Regions from separate parts of the Paenibacillus sp. 22594 genome, predicted to be linked through region 2. Evidence: predicted binding sites of a transcription regulator. Region 2 holds the regulator's gene; the other holds the start of a gene.
The links. The regulator CtsR, encoded in region 2, represses protease genes until heat stress. The targets are predictions, from matches to a motif close to ATGGTCAATAAAGGTCAAACA.
Positions count from the first base shown of each region.

Region 1: clpP (ATP-dependent Clp endopeptidase proteolytic subunit ClpP) is a predicted target of CtsR. The motif match lies at 2,841-2,861, and genes of this name have one in related genera.

Region 1 is NZ_JBQENA010000007.1:389,386-395,696, reverse strand. Features, by position in the region: gene ACTJKB_RS22745 (PdaC/SigV domain-containing protein) at 209-1,309, shown strand; gene ACTJKB_RS22740 (GDSL-type esterase/lipase family protein) at 1,441-2,079, shown strand; gene clpP (ATP-dependent Clp endopeptidase proteolytic subunit ClpP) at 2,158-2,754, opposite strand; tRNA gene ACTJKB_RS22730 (tRNA-Arg) at 2,949-3,023, opposite strand; gene ACTJKB_RS22725 (sugar-binding transcriptional regulator) at 3,355-4,407, shown strand; gene gap (type I glyceraldehyde-3-phosphate dehydrogenase) at 4,524-5,534, shown strand; gene ACTJKB_RS22715 (phosphoglycerate kinase) at 5,647-6,311, shown strand, end outside.
Region 2 is NZ_JBQENA010000016.1:272-12,560, reverse strand. Features, by position in the region: gene ACTJKB_RS29190 (hypothetical protein) at 1-113, opposite strand, end outside; gene ACTJKB_RS29185 (helix-turn-helix domain-containing protein) at 119-2,812, opposite strand; gene ACTJKB_RS29180 (hypothetical protein) at 2,815-4,146, opposite strand; partial or broken gene ACTJKB_RS29175 (AAA family ATPase) at 4,860-5,621, opposite strand; gene clpC (ATP-dependent protease ATP-binding subunit ClpC) at 5,850-8,318, opposite strand; gene ACTJKB_RS29165 (protein arginine kinase) at 8,355-9,419, opposite strand; gene ACTJKB_RS29160 (UvrB/UvrC motif-containing protein) at 9,448-9,972, opposite strand; gene ACTJKB_RS29155 (CtsR family transcriptional regulator) at 10,002-10,463, opposite strand; gene ACTJKB_RS29150 (GNAT family N-acetyltransferase) at 10,895-12,067, opposite strand.

The sequences.
Region 1 (6,311 bases), on a different contig from region 2:
AGATCTCTCATTTTGTTTAAAGAAATGTAATAAGCAGCGCTGAAATGATCGGCGAAGCTTAAGAAATTGTAAAGGGCTTTGTAACAACCGATACTCCTGATGTCTTTATAATGGGAAGAGTGGAAACGAGGGCGGCAAGGAGGCTGCTCTCCGGTATTTTGGAATTTTCATCAAATCTATCATCGTACTAGCGGAAGGGGATAATCATATGAAGAACATCAAGAAGAAACAAGCAAAAGCATGGGGTGCAGGCATTATGGCGGCAGGGATTCTGCTAAGCGGAGGGCTTTTGCCCGCAGGGACCAGTCAGGCTGCTTCAGCTGCGGTTCAGGCAAATGCGGAACATTCGCTAGTGGTGCTGAAGGTAAACGGGAAGATCACACCTCAGACTGGTGTGGTCCATGAAGGGAAAGTGTGGGTGCCGTTGACCTTTTTACGCGATTCACTGGGTATGTCCCTGACCTATGATAAGGCAGAAAAGGCCTATACAATCGGTAAAGGAACAACAAAGGTTAATCTGTCTCTCACCGATTACGAAATTTCAGTCCGGGTGAATAATTTTTATTTAAATAATTATCAAGGTCAAAACATCAACAATCGGCTGTTTGTTCCGCTTGATCTGCTGAACGACTTTCTGGGGTATAAAGGGGATTATAATGGGGCTACAGGCCAATTGAATGTCGTCAGCAAACCGCAAAATGCGATCACCATTAAGACAGAGAGCATTGTCAAGGAACGTAAGGACGCACCGATCAAGGTGGATTATCCTCAGATTAGCGGTCTGGCGAATGCCAAGGCCCAACAAACGATCAACGACACAATTAAGCAGACACTCATCAAATTTGCAGCCGAAGCGGAGAAGGAAATTGCAAATAAATCCTCGGACGACCAGCCGTATGAGTTCGACGGGGGCTATGTAATCACTTATAACCAGGACGGCATACTCAGTCTAATCACGACCCAGTACAGCTATCTTGGCGGTGCTCACGGCATGACTTACCGTGATGCGTTCACGTTCTCTCTGAAGGACGGCAAGCGCCTCCTAATCGGGGATTTGTTGAAGGCCAACCCGAACTATAAAAAAGAGCTTAATGCCAAGTTATCCAAGCTAATCAAGGCAGAAGGCGGCTACCAGGGCGGATTCACCGGCCTGAATACAGAGAAGAACTTTTATGTGAAAGACGGGAAATTGGTAGTATTCTTCCAACTCTATGAATACACCGCTTATGCTTCAGGGTTCCCTGAGTATGAGTTCACCTTCAAGGAGCTTCTGCCGGATGGAAGCAGCCCGTTCGCCGGAATGAAATAAGTGCATTCTTTCATAAAACAGAGATTAGCCCGCTCCGCTAATGCCGTGTATGGACACCTTTCCGTTGCCTGACGCCTCCCCCGTTCATAAGCTAAAGGAGAAACCAGCTTATCAAGCGGGGAGGGAAGGAAATGAGTTATCTGTACACGGCCATTGGTGACTCCTTGACGACCGGATTCGGAGCGCTGCCGGGCAATGGCTTCGTACCCGTTTACCGCAGAATGGCAGAGGGAAGGCTCCGCGAACCAATCAGAGCGGTCAACCTTGGTATCAATGGTCTGACTACGGCTGCATTGGAGCAACGTTTAAGCAGTGACCCCATGTTCCGCCAAGCTGTCAGGGATGCAGATATCGTTACTTTGTCCATTGGAGGAAACGATCTGATCAAGGCAGCCAAAGCTGTGTCATTTCGTCCAGGCTACCTGTCTCCAGCGCTGGAACGGGCGCTTCGTGAATGCAAAAGAAACTTCAGTGAGATTATGGGTTCACTCTGGCAGTTGAAGAACGGCAGCCGCCGGCCCTATATTATCCGGATGGTAGGACTCTATAATCCTTATCCTCAGTTAACGGAGGCTACGAACTGGGTACGCCAGTTCAACGGCTATGTTGCGGGTTACAGCAGCAATGTATGCGGGTTTGCCTCCATCTATCATGAGTTCGCAGGTAATGAGCGTGGACTGCTGTCACTGGATCATGTGCATCCTAACGGCAGAGGGTACCGTGTAATCGCCGGGAAGCTAGACGCTTTGGGTTACAGCCGGTTGGGATGACAAACTGCTGCTATATATACAAAAAAGGGCTGCTCTAGACCATAATGGTCCAGGCAGCCCTTTTGCATGTGCTGTGAATTATACGCCTGCAGGCAGCGTCTTCTCAATAACCTTATCGACAATACCATATTCAGCTGCTTCAGCAGCGGTCATGAAGTAGTCGCGGTCGGTATCCTTCTCGATGCGCTCCAGCGGTTGGCCAGTGCGTTCAGATAGGATACGGTTCAGCTTGTCGCGGAGCTTAAGGATACGGCGGGCACGAATTTCGATGTCTGTAGCCTGTCCTTGAGCACCACCCAGCGGCTGGTGGATCATGATTTCACTGTTTGGCAGCGCGAAGCGCTTGCCCTTGGCACCGGCGTTCAGCAGGAACGCCCCCATGGAAGCGGCCATGCCCACACAAATGGTGGAAACATCCGGCTTAATGTATTGCATTGTATCAAATATAGCCATTCCGGCTGTGATGGAACCGCCAGGGCTGTTCACATACAGGTGAATATCCTTATCCGGATCTTCGGCAGCCAGGAAGAGCATTTGTGCGATGATGGAATTGGCTACCACGTCATTAACCTCCGTTCCGAGGAAAATGATGCGGTCCTTCAGCAGGCGGGAATAGATGTCATAAGCGCGCTCACCGCGGTTGCTCTGTTCTACTACCATAGGAATATAACTCACGTGGAAAACCTCCTTGAATTGGTTCTTCGAATGTGTTCATTTTTTACTGTTACCGTATTAACCACATGATAAACAAATTCAAACAAAAAGTCAAAGAAAGTCAAACTTAGTTAATAAAAAAAGAGCCAACAAGCGGCTCTTTGGTTAAATACTATAGGTGATGACTGCTAAATTATGTACAAAAGTGAAATTAATGGCGCGCCCGCCAAGAATCGAACTTGGATCTCAGGCTTCGGAGGCCTACGTCATATCCATTGGACCACGGGCGCAACAAAAATTATTATAATCTATTTAGGGTTCAAATGCAACGGCTTAATCACACTGCTGTAAAAATATCTTTGTCTTCTTCTAATAATCGGCCTCCAGCGTTCGGGGAAATTCATTTACAAGGCTTTTATCCGGGAGTCACAGGACTTTCAGCACTTTCCATGACGCGGCAGATGTATAAGATGAAAAGAGGTTGAGAATTATAGTCTCGGAAGACTTGCACTCCGCGTAATATTTGGGTAGAATATGGGTGGGACTTAAAAAGTTAACCCGGGACGTTTTAAGACCATGGACAAGGGAATAAGAGGAAGACGAAGTTGCAGGAGTGAAAGCATGCGTAATTTATTAGAAATCCAAAAGCAGCTTCTGCCTGATCTCATGGAAACCCTTAAGAGACGTTACACGATTCTACATCAGATCATGCTGTCCGATATTATTGGGCGCAGAACGCTTGCCGCATCGCTGGATATGACAGAGCGGGTGCTGCGCGCCGAGACGGATCTTCTGAAATCGCAAGGGCTCATTGAGATCGAGAGCGTAGGCATGCGCGTAAGCGATGCGGGGCGCAGACTGCTTGACCTGCTGGAGCCAATCGCCAAGAGCCTGTTTGGCCTGGATGATCTGGAAGAGAAAATTCGTACAACGTATGGTCTGAACAAAGTTATTGTTGTACCTGGTGATTGCGAAACGTCGCCGTTCACGAAGCGTGAGCTGGGACGCGCGGGCGCCAAGGCATTGCTTGGTGTACTGCGGTCGGATGATACCATTGCCGTTACGGGGGGTTCAACGCTTGCTGAAATGGCTGATCAGCTCACACCTCCGTTATCCCTTTCCTATAAGAACGCTTGGGTTGTCCCGGCGCGCGGGGGATTGGGTGAGAGCATGGAGATCCAGGCCAACACCATTGCTTCAAAGATGGCCAAACGGATAGGAGCGAATTACCGCCTACTGCATGTGCCTGATTTACTTAGTGAAGATGCTTACCAGTCACTGGCGCTTGATGCAAATATTGGAGAGATCGTGCAAATTATCCGCAGATCACGAATTATTGTGCATGGTATTGGGGATGCCATTGAAATGACCCGCCGCCGCAAGCTGGATGAGACTACAGTCTCGGAGATTCAGGAAGAAGGGGCGGTTGCCGAATCGTTCGGCTATTATTTCAATGAAGAAGGTCAGGTTGTTCATACCATGCTGACTATGGGGCTCCGCCTTGAGGATATTATCCGCACGGATGTGGTTGTCGGGATCGCCGGAGGCAAACGCAAGGCCAAAGCCATCCATGCGATGCTGCGGTTCGGGCAGGAGGATATACTCGTTACAGATGAGGCGGCTGCTGTCGAAATTGGCAAAGAAATTGACAATCAGATCCAGGCAGTCCTATAGCTTCCAGAATATGGAGAGCAAGCAAAGGACTTATGCATTATACTTAACATTGTTGTCTTGACGAGCCTCACGGCCTGTCTTGAATAAATAAAACGAAATCTAGGAGGAACTATTCAATGAGTGTAAAAGTTGGTATTAACGGTTTTGGACGTATTGGACGCCTTGCATTCCGCCGTATTCAAAATGTAGAAGGTATCGAAGTGGTAGCAATCAATGACTTGACTGACGCTAAGATGCTTGCTCATTTGCTTAAATATGATACAACTCAAGGTAAATTCCAAGGGGACGTTGAAGTGCATGACGGCTTCTTCAAAGTTAACGGCAAAGATGTTAAGGTTCTTGCTAACCGCAACCCTGAAGAACTTCCTTGGGGAGAGCTTGGCGTTGATATCGTTCTGGAATGCACAGGTTTCTTCACAACTAAAGAAGCTGCTGAAAAGCACCTTAAAGGTGGAGCTAAGAAAGTAGTTATCTCCGCTCCAGCTACAGGCGACATGAAAACTGTTGTTTACAACGTTAACGATGACATCCTTGACGGTTCCGAAACAGTAATCTCCGGCGCTTCTTGCACAACGAACTGCCTTGCTCCAATGGCAAAAGTCCTGAACGACAAGTTCGGAATCGTTGAAGGCCTGATGACTACTATCCACGCTTACACAGGTGACCAGAATACTCTTGATGCTCCACACGCAAAAGGCGACTTCAGACGTGCCCGCGCTGCTGCTGAGAACATCATTCCTAACACTACCGGTGCTGCAAAAGCTATCGGTCTGGTAATCCCAGCACTGAAAGGCAAACTTGACGGTGCAGCACAACGTGTGCCTGTAGCGACTGGTTCCCTGACTGAGCTGGTTACTGTTCTGGATAAGAGTGTAACTGTTGAAGAAATCAACGCAGCAATGAAAGCAGCTTCCGATCCAGAAACTTACGGCTACACTGAAGATGAAATCGTATCTTCCGACATCAAGGGTATGACTTTCGGTTCCCTGTTCGATGCTACACAGACTAAGGTCCTGACTGTTGGCGACAAACAACTGGTTAAAACTGTTGCTTGGTATGACAATGAAATGTCCTACACTGCACAACTCGTTCGTACTTTGGAGAAATTCGCTAAACTGGCTCAATAATATCGATTTCATATAAGCGTAACTATAGAGCGGAAACAGACTTTCCTTGTTTCCGCTCTTTCTAAATGGATTCGTGAACGAACCAATTTTGGGTGTGGAGGAAATGTTAATCATGAACAAAAAAAGTGTCCGTGATGTAGAAGTAAAAGGCAAACGCGTATTCGTGCGTGTGGATTTCAACGTGCCAGTGGAAGACGGTAAAATCACTGATGATACCCGTATCCGCGAAACCCTTCCAACAATTAAATACCTGATCGAGAACGGTGCAAAGGTCATTCTGGCCAGCCATATGGGCCGTCCTAAAGGTGAATTCGTCGATTCCATGCGTTTGACATCCGCTGCTGTCCGTCTGTCCGAGCTTCTCGGCAAACCGGTAGCCAAGGCTGATGAAGCGGTTGGCGAAGCAGTAAAAGCGCAAATCGCTGAACTGAACGAAGGCGACGTGCTTGTGCTTGAAAACGTACGTTTCTATAAAGGTGAAGAAAAGAACGATCCTGAATTGGCTAAGCAGTTCGCAGAACTGGCTGATCTGTTCGTCAACGACGCATTCGGCGCGGCTCACCGTGCACATGCTTCCACTGAAGGTATCGCTCACTTCCTGCCGGCTGTATCCGGTCTTTTGATGGAAAAAGAATTGTCCGTTCTGGGCAAAGCCCTTTCGAACCCTGAACGTCCTTTCACTGCCATCATCGGCGGATCTAAAGTTAAAGACAAAATCGACGTTATCGACAACCTGCTGACTCTGGCTGACAACGTATTGATCGGCGGCGGCCTTTC
Region 2 (12,289 bases):
TTTTGCTTAAATCCATCGAACAACCCTTTTAATTCCTCTATATCTATAGAATAAAAGTCTTTATACTCTAAAATAGAAACATTTGAATCCTTTAACTTCCGCTCAATAAGCATAACATTCACCCCTTACCTATCGCTAAATTGTCTTTTAAATTCAAGATATCTTTTTTTGATATTTTCACGAAAGTATTTACTCTATCGCGTCCAAAGAAATGAGTTGCTTCTTGTAAAATGGGCATATAGTGATAGAAAAGACTATAGGTATAACGTTCTTTATCGAAAGAATATTCCGCATTTCTGATATCGTTTAATAGGCTCTGGAGACGTTTATTAAATTCAATCAAAAAATACATTTCATTCATTGCAAATTCACAACCTATGCAGTTCTCTCGCCTAGGATACGCACACGAACTCCTATATACAGACTTGAATAGGCACTGGGAATGTTCCATTTTTGAAGGGGTTTCACCCAAAGATACTTTTTTCAAAATCTCCTTCACTTCACCTTTATGGCTCACCATTAAATCTCTGAATACTTTGGTAACTCGCCCTTTGTAATCTGCGATTCCCTTTGACATCATTTCAATTTGATATGGTTTTAAGGACCCTATATCTAAAATCGCTTTGGTTTGCTCTTCCCATTCTTGTAAAGCATATGGCGTTTCTTCATTATCTTCTTGCATAGTTTTTAATAGTAGGTGTGACATAAAGGAAAAGCCCCCACGTTCTGTTAGAGCAGTTGTAATTCTATTGATGTCATTGTTTTTTTTACCATAGTGCTGATAATAAACTTGTGTCGTCATTGGAATTCCGCTTTTCTTATTAACAATGTGTCCTCTTAAAATGGCTGCTATGTCGTATGCTTGCCCCCAATTTTCCTCTGAACTAACGGTTTGCGTAAAGTTAAAGAATGTCTTTACAGCACTATTGTTTTGAAACGTATCTTCATTGAATATATCAATATATGCTTGTCCAAAAAAATCAAGGTGATGTTGCCTTTTTGAAGAAATTTCTGTAACAATACTTTCACTCTTGTTATTCCTATTATTCTGAAGGCGGTGAGCCTCACATAAAGCAATTAACATTCCAATAATGAAGACATAAGTATCGTCTATAACAAACTTCAAGCGTTGGATATTCTTCTTTTTGGTTTTATTCGGTTTTTTGTGGAAGGCATTGATTTGAAACATTACATTATTTACAATCTCTTGTGCCATTTCGAAAGTGAATGCCCCCGTCTTGATATGTTCAATAACTTCTTCTTCGTTTAAATCCAAGACGAGTTTCAGACTAGGCGAAGGAATCGTATACATATCAGAAGCCCTCCAACCACAAACATAATGCAAAGCGCAATATAGCCACGTCATAGCGTGGAGTCTTTTTTCAATTGCCTTCTCTATAAGTTTTTCCGGCTCTGTAAAGAGCAGTATGGCAAATAGAATCCATTGTTCTTGCGTATAAGCCATTGTCTCATTCAATTCTTTTGGTTTAAATTTCAAGGAATCTTTAAATTTCATTAGATAATGTTTTTGACAATATTCGATAAAGAAGGAGAATTCCTCTTTTGCAACAACTTGCCAAATAGTATTAACGAGTAACTCAACCTCATTAACGGAATATTTTGTAATTTCTTTGTCCATAATTGGAATGATTGTTTTATAAACATTTACAAGATTTGTATAAACGTACTTAGTTTTATTACTCTTAAACCTTTCCAAAATGAAATTATCAAAAGCTTCAAGCGTTACAGGAATATCAACTTTAGGGATAATATTCTTCGTTTCAATTTTAAATTTTTCGAACTTAGTTGGAGCATTTTCAATAGCTCTAAGGTGGAGTATATGTTCTTCTAATATTTTAAAATCATTTTTCCATATAATAATAGTTGTGCTAAGTGGATTTTCCGCATATTCAATTCCTAATTTCCTCATATGAACTGTCACGCTACTTACATCAATACCCAATATCTCCACTGCTTTTGTCCGTTCAATGGTATTATCTTTCAGGCTCTTAACCTCATCTACTTTACTCTTCTCAAAATAAAGCTTGTTTTTAAACTTAAAAGCATTAGCATACTTTGCAATTCTATCTGTATTCACAAGTTGGAACATTTCCTTTATTTCTTCATTCGTATAATACGATTCCAAATTAATCGAACGTAGAAAGCTATGATACTCCTCAAATTTAGAAAACTCGTTCTTTGCAATGTAAATGTCGTTTTTCAGACTATTGCAATAATAAGATATGTTTTGCTCTTTACATACCATTCTTATGTAGTTCAAAACACGTTCGCTCGAATCCAAAGGCATGAGCGCATTAGCTTGGCAGTATTCCTTAATATATTGGTAGTTATGATACCCACGACTGGATTCTATTACAGTAAATTCATTTTTGTATTCTCCTACAAATGTTGATATAACTTCATATAAGGAATTTTTAGGTTTATAATTTACAAGAAAAAGAGAAAGAAAGTTATGGATATCTTTCTTATAAAATCGAAAGTCTTTTCCATTTAAAGGATTAGGTATAAATTTGAAGTTGTTATTCAAAGCATATGATTTTACTGTTGTTTGACTTAGAAAGTGATTTTTGGTTTCCTTCTGAATAATATTCACAAGCTCTTTATAGCTAAATGTTTCACTCAATAATATTTTCAGGTCGTCTATCTCTTGTTTATAGAAAAGAACTTTTTGTGCTTCTTTCTGGGATTTCAACCTATTAGTTCTTGAACAAGTCAAGAGGTGTGGAACAGATACATCCAGTATCTCACTAGCCTCCTCTGATGTATAAAACTCACTTATCATTTCACTCATTTTCATTCTCCTCCAAACCTTAATTCTTTGAATACTGACCGTTGAATATGTTTAATTTTTTCGTCTATAACGGGGTGTTGAGAGTAGTAGGTTATAGCTGAATCAAGAGAAGAATCCCCACGCCAATATGCGACTTCAATAGGGCTTTTTGTACTTTCAAGTTCAGCAAGAAACTGTGTAAAAAAATGACGAAGAATATGTGTATTAAAGGAACCGGACATTAAAATATTAGCCTCACTAACACTTCGAAAGTCGCCTTTTTTACTAATTTTTTCAAGTGTTAGCTTCCGTATCTCATTGAAGTAATAATCTTCATAAGTGCCTACAGTCATTGCTTCATTTTCACGATTCATAAATATTGCTCCGAAAGGGTTATCTATACCTTTTATTAGTTGCATATGCTGATTCCATAATTGTTCGAATAGTCCAAGGAATACAGGATGTATTGGTTGTATTCTTGCTTTTTTAATTCCTCCAACATCTTTTCCGTCAGTTCGCATTTGAACCTTTTCCCTTAAATCCACTGAAAACCAAGCTAAATCTTTACTGTGCATTTGAAGACTCGTATTAAATCTGGATACATTACATACTTCTCCTGCTCTTAATCCCCCAAACGCCTGCAAACATAGTGCAAGTTTTATATGAGGGTAATGAATATCACATATCTCCAGCATTGTCTGAAACACATAGGAAGGCATATGTTTAATTTTTTGAGGTGGGATATAAGAAGGTGACGAATATGAGAAAAGAGATTCTACTATTTCTTTGCTTTTATCTTTACGATAAGCGTTCTTCTTCTTGACAGTCTTTATGTAAAAATTATGGTATGTTATATATTTCATTTTCTCTTTCAATTGGTCATAGATAAATTTATAAAATCGCGTTAAGACTCTTTCAACTTTTTGTACAGATTCTTCCGTTTTGAATTTTTTCCCAATATTCCCCTGGGCATAATCTCTAATAAATTTGTTTCCGTGTTCGATTTGCAAGTCAGTTATATCATTCATTTTAAACTTGTTATGATTGTCAAAAAACAAATAATTCAAAAAGCGAACGATTATTTTGGCGTGGAACTCTAATGTCTGTAATTTTGTGGATTGCAGTGTGCTAAAAAAATAGGTGCTATATCCTGTAACTTTCATTGTCTTAATTGTTTCATTTCTTAAGACAATGAACATAAAGTATCTTAACGTTCCTCCATACTCAATGATTGTTAAGGGTTCGTATGAGAATCTTATATTTTGATTCTTTATCATTTCCGTATTCTCAATTAAGGTTAATACTTCACCACTACTTGTTTTTTTATGTTGTTTATCATTTTTCACTAAATGCATTGGCTATTCCTCACTTCTAATCTTATATTCACTCTTTCCTTCTAACCCCTCCATTAGTGTCTCTCTACCACTATCCACGATTTTTATGACAGAGATTACGTCAGGGAATATCCTTCTCCCTTAACCGACTTCCTACTGCTTCTCATTCGTCTTATGATGTCTCTCTACAGCTTCACGCTTTTCTATCACAAAGAATATATTAGGGGCTGTCCTTATCCTTAGCTGCCCTCACACTGTTCCTCATTCGGTCTAATGATATTTCCTAACGCTTCTACGCTTTCTATGTACAAGGCTACGTTGGGGTTATCCCTACCCTTAACTGCCCTCACACTGCTCCTCATTCGTCTAATGATATTTCCCTAACGCTTCTACGCTTTCTATGTACAAGGCTACGTTGGGGTTATCCCCACCATTAACTGCCCTCACCCTGTTCCTCATTCGTTTAATGATATATTTCCCTAACGCTTCTACGCTTTCTATGTACAAGGCTACGTTGGGGTTATCCCCACCATTAACTACCTTCTACTGTTCCTCATTCGTCTAATATATATCGACATTTATATCAAAAAACATTAACCTATAACGTCTAATTGTCGAATAATAAGAATAATGTTAGACGATTGGATTATATGACAAAAAGCCCTATGCGTCAAACACATAAGGGTATATTTATGAATCATAGAATCGTCTATTCAATAGTTTAATAGTATTGGGTTACTGACCGCACGCAGCAAACGGTACGTATGATGCCGCTCCCCTTCAAAATAGAGGACACAATCGACCATATGCTCCAGCATGCGTGGCCCTGCAATTGCCCCTTCTTTCGTTACATGTCCTACAAGGACCGTAGCAATTCCGCGAATTTTGGCGATCCGCATGAATCTTGTCGTACATTCCCGAACCTGTGTCACACTGCCGGGTGCGCTTGTTACCTCCGGCATAAATACAGTCTGAATAGAGTCAATGACTAGGAACTGGGGCTGAATCTGCTCAATCGCTTCTTCAATGCTCTCCATATTAGTCTCACACAGCACATAAAGCTCTGCCGAAAGCGCCCCAAGGCGATCCGCACGAAGCTTTGTTTGCCGGACCGATTCTTCACCTGAAATGTACAGCACCCGTAATCCCTGGGTTGTCAGCGCATGCGAGGTCTGCAGCAGGAGCGTCGATTTACCAATCCCGGGATCTCCTCCTACCAGTACCAGTGAGCCGGGAACAATCCCTCCCCCCAGCACTCGGTTAAGCTCTCCAATGCCTGTCAGGATACGCGGCTCTTTGTCACTTTCTATATTTATGATCGATTGCGCCTTTTCTTTACTCTGAAAAATCGGTGCATTCATGCCTTGTGTTTTGACTACGATTTCGGTCTCTTCCACCATGGAGTTCCATGCCTGGCAGCCGGGACATTTACCGAACCATTTTGGCGATTCGTAGCCGCATTCGGTGCAAAAAAATTTGGTTTTTGGTTTTGCCATGTGCGCTCCTATCCGTCCGAACTTGCTAAAATTGCGGATAATTTTCTCTTACTCAAAGTTTACCATTTCTGCACACTGAACGGAAGGTCACTTAAGATCTACTTTTGGATCCCACCCTCATTAACCTGCCTGAATGATTGCTTAATTAAACATCGAGGTACCTTTACGCAAAAAAGCCCCCACTTCTCCATACGGAGAAGCGGAAGCTTTGTTTCAACCAAGTAAAGGTTATTCTGTTCCAACCTCATTTTCCTGTGTAACAGCAATCGGAATTTCCACTTTTGTTACTACAAGTTCACCATTAACTTCATCAATGTTAAGGGAATCCCCTTTTTGGATGTTGCCCTTCAGCAGTTCCTCGGAGAGACGGTCTTCGATGTGCTTCTGAATCGCCCGGCGCAGCGGACGCGCACCGAAGGCTGGATCATATCCCTCTTTGGCCAGGAATGCTTTAGCTCCATCTGTGAGCACAAAGTCCACATCATACTCACGCAGCCGTTTGCGCAATTCCTCGGACATAAGCGTAACAATTTCGGCAATGTGTTTTTCATCCAGGGAGTGGAAGACGATGATTTCGTCAATACGGTTCAGGAACTCAGGGCGGAAGCTCTTCTTCAGCTCTTCCATGACTTTACCCTTCATGTTGCTGTAATCCGCTCCGGCATCCTGTACAGCTGTGAAGCCAAGTGTAGAGTTCTTCTTGATCGCCTGCGCTCCGACATTGGAGGTGAGAATGATCAGAGTGTTGCGGAAGTCGACGACACGGCCTTTGGAATCGGTCAGACGGCCGTCTTCCAGCACCTGCAGCAGAATGTTGAATACTTCCGGATGAGCTTTTTCGATTTCGTCCAAAAGCACAACAGAATATGGTTTGCGGCGAACCTTCTCGGTCAATTGCCCGCCTTCTTCGTAGCCCACATACCCTGGAGGCGCTCCGACCAAACGGGAAGTGGAATGCTTCTCCATATACTCTGACATATCGATACGGATTACCGCATTCTCGTCACCGAACATGGCTTCAGCAAGTGCACGCGCCAGCTCGGTTTTACCAACCCCTGTTGGTCCCAGGAAGATAAACGAACCCATTGGACGTTTTGGATCTTTGAGGCCTGCACGCGCCCGGCGGAGTGCCCGGCTGACTGCCTTCACGGCTTCATCCTGACCAATGACACGTTCATGGAGCAGAGCTTCCATGTTAAGCAGACGGTCAGTCTCTTCTTCCTTGAGCTTGCTGACAGGTATCCCTGTCCAGCTGGCTACCACCTGTGCAATATCCTCTGGTGTAACCTGAGAATCAGTCCGGCCTTGTTTTTCTTTCCACTGGTTCTTGGTGGTATCCAATTCCTCACGGATTTTTTGCTCGGTATCACGCAGTGCAGCTGCCTTTTCGAACTCTTGGCTCTGTACAGCAGAATCCTTCTCCTTGCGGATATCATCCAGACGCATTTCAAGTTCCTTGAGATTTGGCGGGATTGTGTAGGAGTTGAGTCTTACCTTGGAGCCTGCTTCATCAATCAAGTCAATCGCCTTATCCGGCAGGAAACGGTCTGGAATATAACGGTCTGACAGCTTCACAGCTTCCACGATAGCTTCATCTGTGATCTTCACCCGGTGATGGGCCTCATAGCGGTCACGAAGACCGTATAGAATTTGGACAGCTTCTTCCGGAGAAGGCTGGTCCACTGTAATAGGCTGGAACCGGCGCTCAAGAGCTGCGTCTTTCTCGATATATTTGCGGTATTCGTCCAGTGTGGTGGCACCAATGCACTGCAGTTCTCCACGGGCTAGAGCAGGCTTCAGGATGTTGGAAGCATCGATCGCACCTTCCGCACCACCAGCACCAATCAGGGTATGCAGCTCATCGATAAAGAGTACAATGTTACCTGCTTGACGAATCTCATCCATAATTTTTTTGAGGCGGTCTTCGAACTCACCGCGGTATTTCGTACCGGCAACTACTGAACCCATATCCAGAGTCATTACGCGCTTGTCACGCAGAGTTTCCGGAATTTCATTGTTGATGATTTTTTGCGCCAATCCTTCGGCAATCGCTGTTTTACCTACCCCAGGTTCACCGATCAGGACCGGATTATTTTTGGTGCGGCGGCTAAGCACTTGAATAACGCGCTCAATTTCCTTGCTGCGGCCAATGACAGGATCCAGATTGCCATCTTTGGCATACGCGGTCAGGTCGCGGGCCAGGCCATCCAACGTGGGCGTGCTGACATTGGCTGGAGCGCCGCTGTGGCTCGAAGTAGCTTCACTGCTGCCCAGAAGCTGCAGAACCTGCTGACGAGCCTTATTAAGGCTGATTCCAAGGTTATTGAGGACACGGGCGGCTACGCCTTCGCCTTCGCGGATCAGTCCGAGCAGGATATGTTCTGTTCCCACATAAGTGTGGCCCAGTTTACGAGCTTCATCCATCGACAGCTCGATAACCTTTTTGGCACGAGGAGTATAAGCAATGTTTGTAGGCTGTTCTTGTCCCCGGCCGATCAGTGTTTCCACTTCGTCCTGAATTTTCTCAAGACCCAGACCCAAACCGATCAAAGCCTTAGCGGCAATGCCGTCTCCTTCACGAATCAGTCCGAGCAAAATATGTTCTGTCCCAATGTTGTTGTGTCCCAAACGAACGGCTTCTTCCTGCGCCAGCGCAAGCACCTTTTGTGCGCGTTCCGTAAATCTTCCAAACATCATATCCCCTGCACCTCCACGGATAATAAGTATCTATAATTAATGTTGTGATCCCAGTGTCTCCCGGAGCAGCTTCGCCCGGTACATATCGAGTTCGGTGGCTGTAAGCTCGTCGCCGAACATTTTTTGCAGAAAACCCGGCTGTGTCTTTACATTCAGCTCGTTGAGGACTGAAATCGATGGTCCTTCCAAAATACCAAGATCAACTCCAAGCCTTAGATCGGAGAGCCGTTGTGCAGACTCCTTTAGCTCCATCACCGCCGCGTAGGACAAAATCCCGTAAGAGCGTTTGATTCTGTCTGTAATCCGCAAAGCGGAATCTACCAACAGACGTTCCCGCGCGTTGCGTTCATGCTCAATAATCTGGGTAACTACGCCATGGAGATTCTCGATAATTTCACTCTCTGTCTGGCCAAGCGTGATCTGGTTGGAGATTTGAAAGATATTTCCTACTGCTTCGCTGCCTTCACCATAAATCCCTCTTACCGTGAGCCCTACTTGATTCACAGCGGATAAAATCCGGTTGATTTGGTGGGTCATTACAAGTGCGGGCAAGTGGACCATGACCGAAGCGCGAAGCCCTGTGCCCACATTCGTAGGACAACTGGTCAAATACCCTCTTCGATCATCAAAGGCGTAATTGACCGAGCCTTCAAAAATATCATCAATGGCTGTCGCCCTTACCCAAGCCTCTCTGACCTGCAAACCGGGGAACAGACACTGAATGCGCAAATGGTCTTCTTCGTTGATCATAATACTGACCGACTCGTCCTCATTAAGGATGACTGCGCCACCCCGCGACTCGTTAGCGAGGTTAGGGCTAATGAGATGCTTTTCCACAAGCACCTTTTTGTCCAGCTCATCCAGCTCATCCAGTTTCAAGAGTTGAAAGTTGCCGAAATCCGCAGCTGCTTCTCCTTGGAAAACAGGAGCGAGCTGGTCCAGCACCTCTTCCGACTGCTCTGCCGAAGCCAGCAAAGGGAAGGGTAGATGCTCCAGGTTGCGGGCGATCCGCATCCGGCTGCTGATGACGATCTCGGAATGGCTGCCACCGCAGCGCATCCAGTCACTAAGGGCTTGTTCGGTAAACCGGAGACTTGACATGTCGTATCCCCCCTTTATATCAAAGACTTTACTCTTGTGGCATTTCTTTTTCAAGCTGGCGGATTTGATCCCTCAGCTCAGCTGCGGTTTCAAACTCTTCCTGTGCGATACTATGTTGCAGTTCCTGCTTCAGTTCATCAATCTGGCGTTTACACATGATCTTTGCTCCGGCACGTTTCGGCAGCTTACCCACATGAGCGGTGCTGCCATGAACCCGTCTGAAGAGCGGGTCCAGCGTACTGTCAAAATATTTATAACAGGAGCTGCAGCCAAAACGCCCAAGCTTGCTGAACTGGGAGTAAGTCATTCCGCAATTCTCACATTGAAGGCTCTGAGCGGTCTGGGAGGCTGCGTTTTTTTCCTTGCCTGCTCCTTCCAGATCCAGAAGACCAGACAGCAAACTGTGAATAGAGAATCCTCCCGCTGTTCCAGGAATGAGCTCCCCTTTCTCCCGCGCACAGCTTTCGCAAATATGAAACTCCGTCTTCTCTCCATTCACAATCTTCGTGAAATGGAGTGTCGCCGGTTTGACCCCGCATTCCTGGCAAAGCATAAGCGGTGTCCCTCCTTAAGATTTGACCATTATTTGCCCAATAAAGAGATTAGCATAGCCTTCATTAGCTTGGCACGAATCTCATCCCGGTACGGCAGATTAACCGTCAGGCATTCCCGGGAAACAGCAGCGCGCAATAGGCACGCTTCACGCTTGGTTAGAAACCGGGCTTCCTCCAGCTGATAAATCAGCCCTTCGGCGCAATTTTGATCGATATCTTTTCCGATTGTAGAATTGAGATGTGCGTATAGTGCGACATTCTGGGGCAGCTCAAAACGCTGAATCCGGATGTAACCACCACCGCCACGTTTGCTCTCAACTACATAGCCCTTTTCCAAAGTAAAGCGTGTACTAATGACATAGTTGATCTGAGACGGAACGCATGAGAACTGGTCCGCCAGGTCATTGCGCTGAATTTCCACCGTACCTTCGGGACTTTCATGCAAAATATTCTTCAGATATTGTTCGATAATATCAGAGATATTACGCATCACTCATCCTCCAGTGTTCAAAGCTTATAGTGCAACTGACTGTGCTTCCGTCCGGCAATGATCTCTATAGAACTTAACCCATGAGCAGAGGCCCGAATCGAAACTACATTCATACCTCAGCACTCAGAGTGCAATACAGTATCATTCCGGAGATATACTAAAAAAGCCATTAATGAAGAGCCTGCCACCATTGTCTCTACTTCCTTCAATAAATTGAATTCGAGCTGCGTTGACTTTGACTTTCTTTGACTTTTTTCATATTATAACACATTCTCACTGAATTCCAAGTGGTTGCTTTTATTTTTTACGTTTTAGGGTGATTGTATTCTGACCATTGCAAGGTTTTTGCATATTGATTCCCACTGAACTTTCATTTGGCAAAAAACTCCCCCAGCTTCATTATGAAGACGGAAGAGTCTTAAATTACAGGATTAGAAAAAATCAAACAATGCCGTTTTCGCCTGCGGTATGACCTTTTCCAGCCATTCCAATTCCGCTGGGTATGCTTTTAACTGCCCGTATCTGGCCAGTTCCACTGGCCGTTTGTACCCTAGCAGCAGAACAGTAAGCGTACCAATGGTGCAACTCAGATCAGCAGAGGCTTTTTCCCCTTCCACGCAGCTTAACGTTGCTGCCCCATCCTCGGATACAGTCCATATCCACAATCCATTGTTCCAAGGAGCATGTTCATCCTCAATATACAGAGTTTTACTCTCAAGGCTAGTAACGGGTCGGAAGGTGAAGTTCTCCACAAACCTTTGTGCATTCACAATCCGCCCCATAAAGTATGGATAATTTTCCTGTGGAATGCGCGGGTCCGGAAGCAAATACGGGAGAATATCATCAGAAGGTACTTGCTTGAGAGAAGCTCCAGTTATCATTGAATCGTGGTTGGCAAGAAATGTCCACAAGCCCTGACGCGCCACTTCGTTCAAGTAAATGAATTCATCAATGATCAGTTCATTATTGATTATTTTATACAGCACATATCCTTCTGGCTCACGAAGTTTCGAGTAAAAAACACAGTGGTGTATCTGTTCATCCAATACACTCCGCTTCCACCAGTCCGCATCACGCTGCAGAGTTCCGTTATATTCAGCGGCAAATCTACTGTAGAGTTCCTCCAATGTATCAAGACCTGCGGAATCACGCTTTACAGTCCCCTGAATTTCAGTTTTTCTTGGAAACTTATCCACTGGTATAGAGTATTTTTTATATTCACAATAGATCTCCCAGCCGAACTTTCGGTAAAAAGGAATCAAAAACGGATGCAAAAAGGACAATGTCTGACCTGCCTCATTCATTGTTTGCAGCGTATGGGATAAAAGCTTGGCTACAAGCCCCTGTCTGCGGTTTTCCGGCCATGTAGAAACCCCGCCTATTCCGCCCATAGGAACGGCCCTGCCTTGTATGTAGACCTGAAGCGGAAGCAATGTCAATTGTGCTCCAAGCACTTCATTTTCGAAGACCCCCCATACTCTTTCCGGCTTAAATTTCAGCTTCTCTTCAGCCCGCTCTTCACCCGTAACCTTATATTTAAAAGCATATTCGGACAAGCTTAGACTTGCTTCAAACTCCTCGGATTTCAATTGCCTGATTTCCACTTCCGCTCACCTCATCATTGTTAGTAATGCACTCTATGAGAGTATACCAAGCAAAAGGCTCTGTTGCTAATCATCTCGAGAAAAAGAACACCACTAAAAGTTATCCACAGAAAAAAAATTGAACTAATTCATATTTTTTCGGATTAATTATCCCGCAAATTAGTTATCCACTATTTCCATATACTTGTCCACATAATCCACTTTTTATCCACAAAAACCGCG